2 regions of the Burkholderia sp. YIM B11467 genome follow, and region 1 is predicted to be linked to the other one. Evidence: riboswitches for the same ligand, from Rfam matches in the RefSeq annotation. Region 1 holds a riboswitch; the other holds the start of a gene.
What was found. A riboswitch is a leader RNA that binds a small molecule or an ion and turns the genes downstream of it on or off. The one in region 1 is predicted to bind manganese.
Positions count from the first base shown of each region.

Region 2: another riboswitch for manganese. It lies ahead of ACTRWB_RS13000 (TMEM165/GDT1 family protein); the one in region 1 lies ahead of ACTRWB_RS03465 (sodium:calcium antiporter).

Region 1 covers NZ_JBQVSQ010000001.1:771,513-776,954, reverse strand. The annotation lists gene ACTRWB_RS03475 (efflux RND transporter permease subunit) at 1-700, shown strand, start outside; gene ACTRWB_RS03470 (copper-binding protein) at 700-1,074, shown strand; gene ACTRWB_RS03465 (sodium:calcium antiporter) at 1,205-2,215, opposite strand; yybP-ykoY riboswitch at 2,289-2,465, opposite strand; gene ACTRWB_RS03460 (heavy metal sensor histidine kinase) at 2,592-4,043, opposite strand; gene ACTRWB_RS03455 (heavy metal response regulator transcription factor) at 4,040-4,711, opposite strand; gene ACTRWB_RS03450 (hypothetical protein) at 4,980-5,327, shown strand; gene ACTRWB_RS03445 (hypothetical protein) at 5,417-5,442, shown strand, end outside.
Region 2 covers NZ_JBQVSQ010000003.1:218,011-223,452, reverse strand. The annotation lists gene pepN (aminopeptidase N) at 1-692, opposite strand, end outside; gene ACTRWB_RS13005 (DUF4136 domain-containing protein) at 879-1,577, shown strand; gene ACTRWB_RS13000 (TMEM165/GDT1 family protein) at 1,636-2,208, opposite strand; yybP-ykoY riboswitch at 2,287-2,424, opposite strand; gene guaD (guanine deaminase) at 2,588-3,904, opposite strand; gene ACTRWB_RS12990 (hypothetical protein) at 3,971-4,276, shown strand; gene ACTRWB_RS12985 (adenosine deaminase) at 4,309-5,334, opposite strand; gene xdhC (xanthine dehydrogenase accessory protein XdhC) at 5,353-5,442, opposite strand, start outside.

The sequences.
Region 1 (5,442 bases):
GGCGGTCCGCGCGATGCAGCAGGCTGTCGCGCAGCAGGTCGCATTGCCGCCCGGTTATTCGATCGCGTGGTCGGGGCAGTTCGAGTATCTCGAACGCGCGGCGGCAACGCTGCGCACCGTCGTGCCGGTGACGCTCGTCGTGATCTTCGTGCTGCTGTTCCTCACGTTCGACTCGGCGGCCGACGCGCTGCTGCTGATGTCGACGGTTCCGTTCGCGCTGGTCGGCGGCTTCTGGCTCGTGTGGGGGCTCGGCCATGCGGTGTCCGTCGCGACGTCGGTCGGGTTCATCGCGCTGGCGGGCGTGGCCGCCGAATTCGGCGTCGTGATGCTGCTGTACCTGAAGGGCGCGCTGAAGCGCCGGCTCGACGCCGGCGAGCAATTGACCGACGCGCTGCTGCTCGACGCGATCCGCGAGGGTGCGGTGCTGCGTGTGCGGCCCAAGGCGATGACGGTCGCCGTCGTGCTCGCCGGCCTCGTGCCGATCATGGTCGGGCACGGCGCCGGTTCCGAAGTGATGCAGCGCATCGCCGCGCCGATGGTCGGCGGCATGGTCACGGCACCGCTGCTGTCGATGTTCGTCATTCCCGCCGCATGGCTTCTGCTTCAGCGCCGTCGTGTGCGAAGCGCGAGCGATGAACGGCATTCCTCCGCAGTTCCTTCCGGCATGAACGTGCCATCCACCCAAACTGGAGATTTGTGATGAAGAAGATGAAATCGATTGCCACCGCCACCGCCGCTGCCGTTCTCGCGATCGGCGCGTTCGCGGCTCCCGCGTTTGCGTCCGGCGACATGTCGGGCATGGACATGTCCGGCATGAAGATGTCGTCCGACGGCTCGGCCGCGTCGCACACCGCGCTCACCGACGCCGAAGTGAAGAAGGTCGACGCCGCGACCGGCATGGTCACGCTGAAGCACGGCGCGCTCGAGAACGTCGGGATGCCGCCGATGACGATGGCGTTCAAGGCGAAGGACGCGGCCATGCTCGCGCAGGTTCATGCGGGCGAGAAGGTCAAGGTTCGGGTCGAGAACGTCAACGGCACGCTGACGATCGTCAAGCTGGTGAAAGCGTCCTGATCGTGCCGATGCGGGCGTTGCCGACGCCCGCGTCGACGCAGTGACGCGCAGCGCGCGGACGCGGCGGCCGATGCCGCGTCCGCATCCGCGCGCGCGCGTGCGCGTCGGGCAAGGCGTCCGATTCTGGCGTTCAACGAGCCAGCGTCAGCACCAGATACCCCGCATACCCCGCGCCGTTCGCGAGCAGCGCCCAGATCGCAAGCCCGCGCGTGCGGGCATTGATGCGCAGCCAGGCCGCCGCCGCGAGCGTGATGATCACGCCGGTCAGCACTTCGGGGCGCGGCTCCCACGGCGTCAGCATGATGCCGATCGCCGGCAGCAGCGTGCCCTGGAACACCATCGCGCCGGTGATGTTGCCGAACGCGAGCGTGTCCTTCTTGCGGCGGATCCACAGCACGCTGTTGACCTTCTCCGGCAATTCCGTCGCGATCGGCACGATGATCAGCGACAGCAGCAGCGCCGATACGCCGAGCACCTGCGACACGCCTTCCACGCCGTGAATGAAGCCCTTCGCGCCGCCGACCAGCAGCGCAAGGCCGAGGGCCAACTGCAGCGCGATGGTCGCCAGGTTGGTCGGCAGGCCCGTGCGCGACAGCAGCATCGTATGCGGCGCCTCGGTGCCGTGCCCGGCATCGACGAGCTGGTTCGACGCGCGGAACGTCATCACGACGTACAGCACGTAGATGCCGACCAGCAGCGCGGCAAGCAGCGCGCGGACGGCCCAGTTGTGATGCGGCACGAACATCGCCGCGGTCGCCAGCGAGAACGCGGCGAGGAAGTAGTTCATGTCGCGCACGAACCCCGTGCGTTCGGGCGCGATCGTGCCACGCAGCCCGCGCGAGCGGATCACGGCGAGCGTCATCAGGAACGTGGTGAGCGTCGCGAGCATCAGCGGCGCACCGAGAATCGCGCCGACGCCGATCTCCTCGTTCACCGCCTGGTTCGCCGTGCCGCCGGCCAGCGCGAGCAGCGGCACCATGGTTTCGGGCAGCGCGGTGCCGACGGCCGCGAACAGCGAACCGGTGACGCCTTCGGAAATCTTCAGGCGTTCGCCGAGATGTTCGAGCGCATTGGTGAAGACTTCGGCGGCCACGAGGATGACGACCAGCATGAACGCCAGTTCGAGGAACATGAAGGTCATGCGGCACCTCCGCGGACAGGTGCGTCGATCGCGATGGCGCGTAGGGAGAAGGCTGCGGGGAACATGGGGACTCCGTGGTCGGACGCTGACGAACCATGGCGCATCCGCCGACGTCCGACCAGGAACGACGCGATGCGCCCATGGTCTCGCCAGACCGATTCGGCCGAACGCGCCACGGCTGGAAGCCGAGTGTGTTGACGCGTTCGCTTTCCGGGGGACGGAAAGCAGGCTACTCCCCAAAGACGAGCGCCAGTCTAGCCGAGCCGATTGCTTTCGGCAAGCTTGCGCGGCGATATCCTTTCGGCGGATGAGGAAAGCCGTGCGCGTGGCGGGTGCTCGTGTCGTCTCGGGAAGCAATCGCGTACGCGCGGCGGTGTCATGTGCGTGTCACGAACGCATCGCCGGCCGCGTCATCCCGCCGTACGCTCGGGAAATAGAGCGCGAACGTCGTGCGTCCGTCGTGGCTCGCGACCTCGACCTTGCCGCGATGCAGTTCCATGATCGACTTGACGATCGCGAGCCCGAGCCCCGCGTTTCTCGCCGCGCCGTGCCGCGACGAATCGATCCGGTAGAAACGCTCGAAGATCCGGTCGACCTGTTCGGGCGGAATCGCGGTGCCGCGATTCGTGACCTCGACGACCGCATAACCGGCTTGCGCGGAAACGGCCAGCTCGATCGTCGATGCGGCTTCCGCGTGTTCGAGCGCGTTCGACGCGAGATTGCTGACCGCACGCCGGAACAACGTTGCGTCCGCAACGACAGGCGCGTGGCCGTGCACGTCGATGCGCACGCCGGCCTCGTCGGCCAGCGCCTGGAAATACGACGCGAGCCGGCGCAGCTCGCTGCCCGCGTCGAGCTCGGCGGTCTTCAGGTGCTGCCTTGCATTGTCGGTGCGTGCGAGAAACAGCATGTTCTCGATCATCCGCTGCAGCCGTTCGCATTCCTCGATGTTCGAGTCGATCAGCGCTTCGTATTCTTCGGTCGTGCGGGCGCGCGACAGCGTGACCTGCGACGAACTGATCACGTTGGCGAGCGGCGTGCGCATGTCGTGCGCGAGATCGGACGAGAACTGCGACAGCCGCACGAACGCGCGTTCGAGACGGTCGAGCATCCGGTTGACCGACGTCGCGAGCTCGCGCAGCTCGACCGGGCCGCCGCGCGCGTCGAGGCGCGCGTTCAGGTTGTGCGCCTCGATGCGCGACGTCTGCCGGCCGAGGCTCTCGACCGGGCGCAGGCCGCGCGCGGCGACCGCATAACCGAGTGCGCCGACCAGCAGCGCACCGACGGCCGCCGCGAGCCAGATGTCGACGCGATAGCTTTCCAGCAGCGACTGGCGATCGGTCGCGGTGCGCGCGAGCGCGACCTGGATGGCCTCGCCCGACGGCAGCGTTTCACGCGCATACACGCAGCGCGACGTGCCGATGCCGGGCGGCGAGCACGTGAACGGGCCGCCGGCGCCACCGGTTCCGGCGGCCGGATGCGGCGCCGCGATCACCGACGCGAGTGTGTTGCCGGCTTCGTCGGAGTGCTCGACGAGCGCGTGGTTCTGCCCGTCGTAGATGTCGAGATAGACGCCCGGGTGAGACAGCAGCACCTCGTGGAATACGGCCGGATCGGCGCGCAGCGCGGCCGTCGAGCCGCTCGCGTGCGCAAGCTGCAGGAACTGGTTGAGCTTGCCGGAGATCTCGATGTCGTCACGTCGCTTCAGCTCGGCGGACAGCGAGCGATACAGATACGCGCCGGTCAGCGCGAACACGAGCGCGGCGACGACGGCGAACGCGAGCGTCAGGCGCCGCAGCAGCGAATACGAAGCCGGGCCGGCGGTCACGAACGATCCTCGAGCACGTAGCCCATGCCGCGGATCGTGTGGATCAGCTTCTTCTCGTACGCGTTGTCGATCTTCGCGCGCAGGCGCTTGATCGCCGCATCGACGACGTTCGTGTCGCTGTCGAAATTCATGTCCCAGATCTGCGACGTGATGAAGGTGCGGGTCAGCACCTCGCCTTCGCGTTCCGCGAGCAGTTGCAGCAGCGCGAATTCCTGTGCGGTCAGGTCGATGCGGTTGTCGGCGCGCCGCACGCGGCGCTTGATCAGGTCGACCTCGAGATCGGCGACGTGCAGGATGTCGCGGACGTTGCGCGGCGCGCGCCGCAGCAGCGAGCGGATGCGGGCCAGGAACTCGGCGTACGCGAACGGCTTGAGCAGGTAGTCGTCGGCGCCCAGTTCGAGGCCGGTGACCTTGTCCTCGATCGCCTCGCGGGCCGTGAGCAGCAGCACGGGTGTCTGCTTCTGCGCGCGCAAGCGCCTGAGTACCTCGAAGCCGTCCATTTCCGGCAGCATCACGTCGAGCACGACGAGATCGAAATCCTCGTGCAGCGCGAGGAACAGCCCGTCCTTGCCGGTTTCCGCGACGTCGACCGTGTAGCTCGCCTCCATCAGCCCCTTCCGGAGGTACGACGCCATCTTGGGTTCGTCTTCGACTATCAGTATCCGCATGGTGAGGCAGGCTATCGATGATTCCAGCCGGTGAGTGTAACGCCTGAGCTTACGGTGCCGCGCGTGCGCGAAAGATGACCGGCGGATGACGGAATTTTCATGAAGCACGGGCCGAAACGTCGAGCGCGCGTTTCATGAAAATCCGGTCATGTTTCGACCATGTCGTCGTCACGGCGGCGGCGATAAGCTGCAGCCGTCCTGTCTCCGGAGCGCGCCGTCGCGGTGCCGCGCCGGCCCATCCGGTCGTAGCCTGCCTGATTCCGCATCCATGTCGTACTGGCGCAAATTCATCCTCGTCGTGCTGCTGGCGCTGAGCCAGCCGATCCCGTCGTTCGCGACCGTTTCGATGCCGTGCGCGGGTGCTGTCGTGCCGGATGCGAACGAGATGTCGCACGCGATGCCGGTCGCGCAGGATGGTCATCCCGAGCACGATAGCCACGCGCCGTCGTGTTCCGCCTGCGTGTCCTGCTGCGTCGGCACGGGCATGCCGGGTGCGCCTGCGCTGCCTGCTGCGTCGGGCATCAGCGTCACGATCGTCGCGCATCCGCCGTCGGCCGTGGTCGTGTCGTTCCTGACCGGTGGCATCGACAGGCCGCCTCGCCGGATTCCCGTCTAGTCCGTGCCCGTGGCCGACAGGCCGCGATCTGCAATCCACGCCGGCGGCCGCGCAAGGCCTGCCGGACGACACTACGACGAGACCTATTCATGCGATTGATCACTGCGGCGCTGCT
Region 2 (5,442 bases), on a different contig from region 1:
ATCGCGTGACGCGTCTTGTCGAGGTCGGCCGGCTCGACCCACACCTGCAGCAGCTTTTCCTTGCCCGAGCCGGTCGTGATCTTCTCCTCGATCGCGACGAGCTTGCCCGCGACGAGCGCGAACAGGTAGCTCGGCTTGCGGAACGGGTCTTCCCATTTCGCGAAGTGGCGGCCGTCGGGCAGGTCGCCCGAATCGACGAGGTTGCCGTTCGACAGCAGTACCGGGTACGCGGCCTTGTCGGCGCGCAGCGTCACCGTGTACGACGCCATCACGTCCGGGCGGTCGAGGAAGTAGGTGATGCGGCGGAAGCCTTCGGCTTCGCACTGCGTGAAAAAGTTGCCGCTCGACACGTAGAGGCCCGACAGCGTCGTATTCTGGTCGGGCGCGCAGGCGCTTTCGAGCGTCAGTTCGAACGCTTCGGGGACGTTCTCGACGGTCAGCCCGTGCTCGTGCGCGCGCACGGCGCCATGCGGCGTGCCATCCAGCCATGCGCCGACGAATTCGAGCGCTTCGCCCAACAGCTCCAGGTGCGGCGCGGGCGCGGCGTCCGGGTTGCGGCGCACGCGCATCGTATTCCTGACGATCGTGCGGGCCGGCGCGAGATCGAATTCGAGCGCGACGGAGTCGATGAGGAAGGCCGGCGGCGTGTAGTCGGCGCGGCGGATCACGGTGGAGGAAGCGTTGTCGGACATGGTCGTCGAGATCGGTGGAGTGGGGGACGGGCCCGCGGCACGGGCCGGGCGAACCGGGCCATTGTACAAAGGCTTGCGGCTGCGTGCCGGGCGAACTTTTTACCGGTTCCGGGAGTCCGCGTATTATCGGCATCCCGTCCGGTTCGCGCGGTGCGACCAACGGGTGACGGATCGACGAGGATCAACATGAAACGCGAATGGATTTTTCGCGGTGCGGGCTGGGCGGCGGCGCTGTGCGTGGCGCTGCTGACGGGCTGCACCAGCTACGTGACGACCCAGGTCACGGCCTTCTCCGACTGGAGCGGCAGCGACGCGACACGCACCTATGCGTTCACGCGTACCGATGCGCAGAAGAACAGCATCGAGCAGTCGACCTACGAGCCGATCGTCGGGAACGAGCTGTCCGCGTATGCGTTCCGGCAGGTGCCGCAGGCGCAGGCACGGTATCTGGTCGGGCTGACCTATGCGGTCGGCAGCGATCTCGTGACGGTGCCGCAGCCGGTCTATTACGACCCGTGGTTCGCGCCCGGGCCGTACTGGGGGCGCGGGCCGTGGGGCCCGTGGGGGCCCTGGGGGCCGATGCCGGCCGGCTATGTCGCGCAGACGTACCAGGTGTTCGATTACACGCTCGGCATCCGCATCACCGAGCGCGCGACGGGCAAGGAGGTCTACAACGTGACCGCGCGCACGACCGGCGACAACGGCACGCTGCTGTACGCGATGCCGTTCCTCGCGCGCAGCGCGCTCGCCGATTTCCCGCTGTCGAACGGCGCGGTCCGCTCGGTCCGGCTGCCGGTCGACAAGCGCGGCGGGCCGGCGGCGCCGGCCGCCAACGAGCGCGCGGTGCCGGCTGCGCCGGCTTCGGGCGCGGCCGTCGCGAAGTAACGCGGCGCCAGCGTCAGCCTCGGCGCGGCCGTCCGGCCGCGCCGGCCATCTCCGTTCGTCAGACCCCGATGCCCAGCAGCGCCAGTGCGCCGAGCACGACGAACAGCACGGCCGCGATCCCGTGCACGAGCTTCGTCGGCAGACGGTGCGCGAAGCGGTCGCCGAGCAGGATCGCGGGCACGTTCGCGAGCATCATCCCGAACGTCGTACCGGCCACGACCCCGATGTAGTCCTGGAAGCGCGCGGCAAGCGCGACGGTCGCGATCTGCGTCTTGTCGCCCATTTCCGCGAGGAAGAACGCCACGAGGGTCGCGCCGAACACGCCGAGCCGCGAACGGTTGGCATTCGCTTCGTCGGCATCGAGCTTGTCCGGCACGAGGATCCACAACCCCATCGCGATGAACGAGAACGCGAGCGCCCAGCGCATGATCGACGGCGTGACGAGCACGCCGAGCCATTCGCCGAGCGCGCCGGCGAAACCGTGGTTGACGAGCGTCGCGACGAGCACGCCGAGAATGATCGGCACCGGCTTGCGATAGCGCGCGGCCAGTACGAGGGAAAGCAGTTGGGTCTTGTCGCCGATTTCAGCGAGGGCGACGGCGCCGGTGGAGATCAGGAAGGCTTGGGACACGTATGGGGTTCCGCGGGCCGATGTTGTGCGTGCGAGCGACGATCCACGGCGCGCCGGGCCCTGATGCGGCGCGCTATGAACCATCGGTCTCGCCAGGCCTCGGTGGCTGCGCCCGCCATGGCCAAATGGCCAAGTCTGTTGACGGACGCCTCCGTCACGATGCGCGCCGGGGGCGCGGGACATCGAGCGGAGCGGCTACTCCCCAATGAGGGGCGAATTCTAGCACGGCGCGCGATGCGCGCGAAAGCGTGCCGGGTAGCGCCGTGCCAAGCGTCGGGGCGCGATCGGCGCGTGGCTGGCTGCGCGCATGCCCGGCATGCGCGGTGACGGATATGCCGCCGCGCCTGCCGGGACGAGCGCCCCGGCGCGCAGTGACGTGTTACGCGGCGGCGCGGCGTGCGGCGCCGCGCTCGTGGACGAGCTCGCCGGCCGCGTAGGTGCGGTACACCGCGCGGTCGTCGCCGAGCAGCGCGAACGCGAACAGCAGTTCCTCGAGCGAATCCGCGCGCTTGGTACGGCGCGCGAGCAGCGGCGTGGCCTGCGGATCGAGCACGACGAAGTCGGCCTCGGTGCGCGGCGCGAGCGTGCCGACCGTGTCGGCGAGGTCGAGCGCCTGCGCGGCGCCGGCCGTCGCGAGCCAGAACATCCGCGTGGCAGTCAGGTGATGGCCCGACAGCCGCGCGACCTTGTGCGCTTCGTTCATCGTCTGCAGCATCGAGAACGACGTGCCGCCGCCGACGTCGGTGGCGAGCGTGACGGGCACGTCGTATTCGCCGGCCTTGTCGAAATCGAACAGCCCGCTGCCGAGGAAGAAGTTCGACGTCGGGCAGTGCGCGACGACGGTGCGCGTCTCGGCCATCCGGCGGCGGTCTTCATTGTCGAGGTGGATGCAGTGGCCGTACACCGCGCGCGGACGCAGCAGCCCGTAGCGGTCGTAGATATCGAGATAGCTGCGATGGCCGGGGAACAGCTCGGCAACCCATTTCACCTCGTCGACGTTTTCCGCGACGTGGCTCTGCACGAACACGTCCGGATGGCGGCGCGCGAGTTCGCCGCACGCCTCGAGCTGCGCCTCGGTCGACGTCGGCGCGAAGCGCGGCGTCAACGCGTACATCTGGCGGCCCTTGCCGTGCCAGCGGTCGATCAGCTCGGCGCTGTCGTCATAACCCGATTGCGCGGTGTCGCGCAGGAATTCGGGGCAGTTGCGGTCCATCAGCACCTTGCCGGCGATCATCCGCAGGTCGCGCGCGTCGCTCGCCGCGAACAGCGCGTCGGCCGACTGCTTGTGCACCGTGCAGTAGACGAGCGCGCTGGTCGTGCCGCAGGCGAGCAGTTCATCGACGAAGAAGTCGGCGACTTCGCGTGCATGCTCGGGATCGCCGAACTGGCGCTCGGTCGGGAACGTGTACTTGTCCAGCCAGGGCAGCAAGCCCGGCGCCGGCGACGCGATCATGTCCGTCTGCGGATAGTGGATGTGCGTGTCGATGAAGCCGGGCACGATCAGCTTGTCGCGCAGGTCATGGACGATCGCGTCGCGCGCGAGCGTCGCGGCGAGCTGCGCATACGGGCCGGCCGCGACAACCTTGCCGTCGTCGACGATCAGGAGGCCGTCGGTCTCGTAGTTCGCGGCCTGGCTTGATTGTGCCGGGTCGCCGTTGAAGGTCAGCAGTTGGGATCGAAAAGCGGTTTGCGTCATGACGAATGGTCCTGCATCAAGGTAAGGCGAACAGAAGAAAGCGATCGACGCCGCGCGGGCGACGGCATGGATGACGCCGTCCGCGCGGGGGCGGGACGGCGCTTCGCGAGCGGCCGCGACGCACGGTGTGCGGTACGGCCGGATGCGATTGCACGGGCGTTCGTGGCGGCCGAAGCCGCCATCGCATGGTTGCCGGCGAACCTCGCGGCCATCGCGAGCGCGACCGGTGCGGCGGCGCACGGAACGGCAAGCCGCGACGGCACGCGCGGGCAGGCAACGATCGCGCAACACGCGTTCGCGCCGGGCGCACGTAGGCGACCGGCCTGGCGCATGGCCGAACCGGTGGTCGCGAAGCGGATGCCGTTGCCGTGATTCATCTGTCTAGCGTTCCTCGATGCGGGCCGTCACGCGGCCTGCCAGTACGCGTCGAGGCGCGCGAACAGTGCGTCGCGCTGCGCCGGGTCGATGAACGACGCCTCGAAGCCGTTGCGGATCACCGCATGGACTTCGGCATCCGTGAGGCGCAGCCCTTCGGCCGTCGCGAAGTAGTTTTCATTGACGTAGCCGCCGAAATACGCCGGATCGTCGGAGTTGATCGTCACCGCGACGCCGCGCTCGAGCAGCGCCTTCAGCGTGTGCTTCGCCATGTCGTCGAACACGCACAGCTTCAGGTTCGACAGCGGGCAGACGGTGAGCGCCGTGCGCGTCCTGGCGAGGCGTTCGACGAGCGCCGCGTCCTCGATGCTGCGCACGCCGTGGTCGATCCGGTCGACCTTCAGCACGTCGAGCGCTTCGTAGATGTAGGCGGGCGGGCCTTCCTCGCCCGCATGCGCGACGAGCTTCAGCCCGAGCGCGCGCGCCTTCTCGAACACGCGTGCGAACTTCGTCGGCGGATGGCCGAGCTCGGACGAATCGAGGCCCACGCCGATCAGCCGGTGGCGATAGCGCTCGAACAGCGGCAGCGCGGATTCGAACGTCGCGAGCGCGTCCTCTTCGGACAGGTGGCGCAGGAAGCACAGAATCAGTTTGCTCGACAGCCCGCGCTGTTCGGCATCGGCGAGTGCGCGCTCGATGCCCGCGACGACCGTCTCGATCGGCACGCCGCGCTCGGTGTGCGTCTGCGGGTCGAAGAACAGTTCGGTGTGGACGACGTGGTCGGCGAGCGCGCGTTCGCAGTACGCGGCCGTCATGTCGTAGAAATCCTGCTCGGTCAGCAACACGCTCGCGCCTGCGTAATAGATGTCGAGGAACGACTGCAGGTCGGTGAACGCGTAGGCGGCGCGCAGCGCGTCGATCGAGTCGTACGCGAGCTTCACGCCGTTGCGCTGCGCGAGCGCGAAAATCAGTTCGGGCTCGAGCGAGCCTTCGATATGGATATGCAGCTCCGCTTTCGGCGCGCGGGCAATCTTGTCCTTGAATGTCGGGGTCATGGCGTCGTTCTTGGTCGGTCAGTGGGTAGGGGAAGCCTGCACGGGCGCGTTCGCCTCGACGGCCTGCAGCAATTGTGCAGCCACCGAGATCGCGATCACTTCGGGCGC